DNA from 2 places in the Erwinia sp. AC075 genome. Region 1 is predicted to be linked to the other one. Evidence: predicted binding sites of a transcription regulator. Region 1 holds the regulator's gene; the other holds the start of a gene.
The links. The regulator CRP, encoded in region 1, controls carbon source genes, mostly activating them, when cyclic AMP is high. The targets are predictions, from matches to a motif close to ATGTGANNNNNNTCACAT.
Positions count from the first base shown of each region.

Region 2: the regulator CRP is predicted to act here: its motif matches at 1,259-1,276, upstream of AC0IXH_RS15900 (YjcB family protein).

Region 1 covers NZ_CEEDEU010000001.1:4,259,598-4,262,717, reverse strand. Annotated here, with positions in the region: gene AC0IXH_RS19900 (phosphoribulokinase) at 1-123, shown strand, start outside; gene AC0IXH_RS19895 (OsmC family protein) at 163-573, opposite strand; gene crp (cAMP-activated global transcriptional regulator CRP) at 881-1,513, shown strand; gene AC0IXH_RS19885 (YccS/YhfK family putative transporter) at 1,572-3,120, shown strand, end outside.
Region 2 covers NZ_CEEDEU010000001.1:3,370,798-3,373,917, forward strand. Annotated here, with positions in the region: gene dgcN (diguanylate cyclase DgcN/YfiN) at 1-500, opposite strand, end outside; gene AC0IXH_RS15895 (hypothetical protein) at 487-624, opposite strand; gene AC0IXH_RS15900 (YjcB family protein) at 1,388-1,669, shown strand; gene AC0IXH_RS15905 (ATP-grasp fold amidoligase family protein) at 1,726-2,679, opposite strand; gene AC0IXH_RS15910 (MATE family efflux transporter) at 2,688-3,120, opposite strand, start outside.

The DNA.
Region 1 (3,120 bases):
CAGGGATCCTTTATCTCGCACATTAATACGCTGGTGGTGCCGGGCGGCAAGATGGGGCTGGCGATGGAGCTGATTATGGGGCCGCTGGTGAAGCGTCTGATCCAGGGTAAGAAAATAGAGTAAGCCCCGCGGGCACGGGGCTTAGGGCGGCGATGGGATGACTTACGCCGGTAACTCAATCACTTCATAGCTGTGGGTGATTTCCACGCCCTTGCCCAGCATCAGTGCCACCGAGCAATATTTCTCCGCGGAGAGATCGACGGCACGCGACACCGCTTTATCGCCTAAGGCCACGCCGGTGACGATAAAGTGCAGATTGATGTGGGTGAACAGGCGCGGGGCCTCTTCACGGCGTTCGGAGCTGAGCTTCACTTCGCAATCCTTTACGTCGTGGCGGCCCTTCTGCAGAATGGAAACCACGTCGATTGCGCTGCATCCGCCCGCGGCCATCAACACCATCTCCATCGGGCTCGGGGCTTTATCGCCCGCATTTCCGTCCATCAGAACCTGATGCCCGGATGAGGATTCTCCCAAAAACGTTAACCCTTCAACCCACTTGACTCGAGCCTGCATAACAATTTCCTCTAATTCATTCAGTTATCGCCAGATTACGCTTTAGGCAGAAAAACGGCAATGCGGCAATTTTCGCACTATGCTGAAGCGAGACAACACAAGACACTCGTTGAAAGCTGTGCTACAAACAAAGCTGTAATATTTTCGTCAGTACTCTACAGGCACGACGAAACGAATCGCATAACGAGCCAGGCTTTTAACAGAGGCCCGAATAAATTTCCTGATGGGAAACGCTTGACTATTTCAACGCCTGGCAGGGAACTCTGCCCCTGTATTTAGGCACGATTACAACAGAGGATAACAGCGAATGGTTCTCGGCAAACCGCAAACAGACCCGACACTTGAATGGTTCCTGTCTCATTGCCATATTCATAAGTATCCATCCAAGAGCACGCTGATTCATCAGGGTGAAAAGGCAGAAACCCTCTACTATATCGTCAAAGGTTCAGTAGCGGTGCTTATCAAGGATGAAGAAGGCAAAGAGATGATCCTGTCTTACCTCAATCAGGGCGACTTTATTGGCGAGCTTGGCCTGTTTGAAGAAGGTCAGGAGCGTAGCGCGTGGGTACGCGCGAAGACAGCCTGTGAAGTGGCTGAAATCTCTTACAAAAAATTCCGTCAGCTGATCCAGGTTAACCCTGACATTCTGATGCGCCTGTCTGCACAGATGGCGAATCGCTTGCAGGTCACTTCTGAGAAAGTGGGCAATTTAGCTTTCCTCGATGTGACGGGTCGCATCGCGCAGACCTTGCTGAACCTGGCAAAACAACCGGACGCCATGACGCACCCGGATGGGATGCAGATCAAGATCACCCGCCAGGAAATTGGGCAAATCGTTGGCTGTTCTCGTGAAACAGTGGGACGCATTTTGAAGATGCTGGAAGATCAGAACCTGATCTCGGCACACGGTAAAACTATCGTTGTCTACGGCACTCGCTAATCGGCTCTGATCCACGGCGCAACACCTGGTGTTGCGCCTTTTTATTTGGTGTGGAGTGATGTGGCGTCGACTGATTTATCACCCGGAGATCAACTACGCATTGCGCCAGACGCTGGTGCTCTGTTTACCGGTAGCGATGGGATGGCTACTGGGCGACTTGCAAAAAGGGTTGCTGTTTTCCTTAGTCCCTGCCTGTTGCAACCTCGCTGGCCTTGATACTCCTCATAAGCGCTTTTTCAAACGCCTGATCGTTGGCGGAAGCCTGTTCGCCTTCAGCAGTTTCCTGATCCAGTATCTTGCCGGTCACCACGTTCCCCTGCCCGTGATCCTGTTTTCGATGGCGATGCTGCTGGGCGTCACCGGTGAAATCAGCCCGCTGCATGGCCGCCTGCTGCCCGGCTCGCTGATAGCCGCAATCTTCACCCTTAGCCTGGCAGGACGCATGCCGGTGTGGGAACCGCCGATGCTCTACGTGCTCGGCACCATCTGGTACGGCGTGTTCAACTGGGTCTGGTTCTGGCTGTGGAAAGAGCAACCGCTGCGGGAAACCTTAAGCCTGCTCTATCGCGAGCTGGCGGGTTACTGCGAAGCGAAATACACCCTGCTGACCAAACTCACCGATCCGGAGAAAGCCCTGCCTCCGCTGCTGGCGCGTCAGCAAAAAGCGGTCGACCTGATCACCACCTGCTATCAGCAGATGCATATGCTGTCAGCTACCAACAACAATCACCACAAGCGGCTGACCCGCGCGTTTCAAATCGCGCTGGATTTGCAGGAGCACATCTCCGTCAGCCTGCATCAGCCGGAAGAAGTGCAAAAGCTGGTGGAGCAAAGCCATGCCGAAGCGGTGATCCGCTGGAACGCGCAGACCATCGCCGCCAGGCTGCGTGAACTGGCCGACGATATCCTTTACCACAAGCTGCCCGAGCGCTTCACCATGGATAAGCAGCTTCAGGCGCTGGAGAAGATCTCACGGCAGAATCCGGATAACCCGGTGGGCACCTTCTGCTATTACCACTTCAGCCGGATTGGTCGGGTGCTGCGTACCCAGCGTCCCCTTTATCAGCGCGATTTGATGGCTGACCGGCAGCGCCGACTGCCGCTGCTGCCGGCCATCAGAAGCTATTTGTCGCTGAAATCGGCCGCCTTGCGCACCGCCGCCCGCTTCGCGGTGATGCTCACATTTGCCAGTTCGCTGGCGCTGTTCTTTAATCTGCCCAAACCCTACTGGATCCTGATGACGGTCATGTTTGTCAGCCAGAACGGTTACAGCGCAACGCGCGTCCGCATCCAGCACCGTGCGCTGGGCACGCTGGCCGGGCTGGTGATTGCCGCGGTGACCTTGCGCCTGCAGGCACCCGAATCCATCGTGCTGCTGGTGATGTTAGCCATCACCCTTATCAGCTACCTGTTTATCCGTAAATTCTACGGCTTTGCGATGATTGGCTTTACGGTCACCGCAGTGTATTCGTTGCAGCTGCTCTCGCTTAACGGCGCAGACTTCCTGCTGCCGCGTTTACTGGATACGCTGATGGGTTGCCTGATTGCCTTCGGCGGCACCATCTGGTTGTGGCCGCAATGGCAAAGCGGGTTGCTGCGGCAGAATG
Region 2 (3,120 bases), 890 kb from region 1:
CTGCCGCTCAGCCACTTCAACGCCTGGCTAAGATAATGCAGCACCCGGCTGGCATCACCGCTCAACCACACCTGTCCAATCACCTTGCCGTTGTGCACGATTGGCACGTTGGCAGGCTGCGGGAAAATCCAGTGGGTGACCAGCTCCCCGGCGCCCTGATGATGTTGCGCCCCGGATGGAGGCCAGTTCACCAGCAGGCGATTACGGGCATCGACAATTCTGGCGTGGCCAAACTCCGCCTTCGCCCCGATTTGCCGCACGATGTCGTTAGCCGCATCCGCATCGCCCGCCAGCACCGCCGGCTGCACGCTGTAGCCGAGGGTGGTGGCCACCAGCTGGAGATTGTTTTCCGCATAGCTGCGCAGGGCAAACATCGACAGCACCGACAGCGAGATGCCGCTGAACAACAGCGACACCACGATGATCACCAGATGAATGCGTTGCAGACTTTTGCGTAAGGTCAGCAGCGGTTTTTTAGCCGTAGAATTAGCCTTGTGCACGGAGTGCTTCCACAGAGGTAATGTGGCCCTGTTGGTTGTGCTGGACCCGTAACACGTAGTGGCTACTCAGGATCGCCACGTCATCAGGCGTCAGCGGGCGCTGTTTTGCGTCAGTCGAAAACACAAAGCCTCCTTTATTGTTTTTATTGCTCCGTTACCGCATTTCGCTTTAGCGAATATGGCGTGAGCTGTATTTGAGGTGTAGAGATCCCGCCCTGTGGAAATGGAAGGGAATGAGTTATAAGGATTTTTACCATGAAAAATCCTACAACCCATTGGCGGGTTGTACAACTTTTAAGAGGTCAGATTCATCTCAAAGAGGAAATTTGACTTAAGTCGCGTCAAATAAAAGCTAAGTAAGGTTTAAGTATGGAACAACCCCGTTAATTGCTAGCAATATCAAGCACCTGTTTTTGCTGAGTTTTCATCAGTGCCGTTGAAAATAAGAGGTGGAACCGGACGATCGGGCTAATCATTTATAATGAGTTTAATTGTCATTTGTCGTCTCAAAATAAAGCTAACTGCCTTAAATTAAAGATAAAATTGATATCGGAGAGTAATTATTTTCCAAAATATAAGGAATTATGCGCAGTAATATAGCCTGTAAGACGGTTTTCATTCTTTCCCTATACGGATTATTCCCCATATTTTGGAATTAAATCGGTAAACCTCAGTTAATAAAAGGCTTAATGTTCCACTGACAAAAAACTACCATACCAGGCCTAAATTTTGTTCAAATTTTAAAATCGAGTGATATAATGTGACCGTCATCACACTTCTGTGACCTGTTATGTCCGTTCAAGTGAAAAGCAACCTGGCAACTTTTCGTCTGGATCGGTGATGACACCGCCTCTTGTCAGGGCAGTAAATCTCGGAGTTTGAACGATATGGGTACCTTAACCGCTAGCCTGGTATTGATGAGATGGGAACTGGTTAGTGCAGTAATGATGTTTATTGCCAGCACCTTTAACGTGAAGTGCCGTCAGGCCAGCCACAAAGGCATTGCCTTTGTCTTCACCGGCGTGGGTATCGGCATGTCATGCTGGTTCGTTACCGGGCTGTTAGGTATCACTCTGAGTATGGATAACCTGCATAACTTCTGGCACATCACCAAAGATGTGTTTATCGACGTGATGAGCCACACCCCAACTGATTATCCTATGCCCTGAAAACAAACGAGCCGCTGACTCAGAGAGTCAGCGGCTCGTTATTGTATTCGGCTCAATCAAAACTTCTTAAAGGCCACCGGCAGCGGCGTAACGCTTCCTGACGTTGCTGGCAATACGGCTGCTTTGTGTTCCTGCAACCACATATCACCCATCATCTTATCCAGGCCCATATCCAGCCCGGTCACCATGCCGGCACCTGGCGTAAAGGTCAGCTCACCAAAGAAGATTTGCCCTTCGCTGATGTACCAGTCAACGCGAACATAGTCGAAGTCACTGGCCAGCTTTTTGCTCAGCTCCAGCGCCTTCTTCAACGTTTCCATATCCCCGCTGATATCCAGTCCGGTATCGCGGATCTTGTAGAAGCACTGCTCCAGGTTGTTGACGTAGAAGTTCATCGACAGCGGTGAGTTGCCACAGCGGTTGTAGATGATCTGCAGCACGTACTCAAAGTTGCCGTCTTTCTTGTTGAACATGTGGAATTTGTAATCGATGGCGGCAAACTTGCCATCACCAACATACTCTTCCACCAGAATGCGCGGCTTAATGTAGCGATAATGAATTTCCCGCGACTGATGCGAGAAATCACAGCGCAACCACTCTTCACAGCGGCGCACCAGCAACTGTTTTTGAATACAGTCTGGTTCTTCAAGAAAGATTTCTACCATACCAGAACCGTGGTTCGGTTTAATAACGGTGTTTTTTAAGGATTTAAGCCCCAGCAATGAAATCGGATCGGCCGTTTCATGCAGCAAAGGAATTAAATACTCTTCACCAATTGTTTTTGCTATGTAATCGCGCACTAAAACTTTATCCGAAAGATTCCCATAACGAACATAGTCGCCAGTGACGAATTTGCGGTACAGAATTTTCTCATTAAACAGTTTCGGCTGGCGAATGTTAGGTAACCGCTTAAAAGTGTGAAAATAGTAAACTCGGTCCTGATAAGACCATGGCATTTTCTTGAGCAGGTATAAGACGCCTTTTCTCAATTCTGCTTTGAGTTTTAACATTTTTTACCTCATTTGTATGTTTTGTAGTTAAGTGAGGAAAGCTGTATTTTAAGAATGACGGCATTCTTAAAGAAATAATTCATTACGGTCAGGGAGAGCAGTTCGGTGACCAGAACGCTCCAGGCTGCGCCTGTTAATCCCCAGAAACGGATGAAGAACCAGTTGGTTGCCACGCTAATTACGACCAGCACCACGATCTTGACCAGCAGGTAATTAAAACCACCTTCCTTCACCATGTAGCGGTAAGCTACTGTTCCCATTGCCGAAAAGCAGGTTGCTAACGACAATAACGTAACGAGATTTCCTGATTGTGTGTAGTCATGCCCATAAAGGGTAGTGATGATCTTTTCGCCAAACAGCGCGACGACAAGAAGCATCAAAAAGGAAACTGCCATTACATAGCCATTCAGCCTTGCGGCCAGTTTTACTGCCACATCCGCA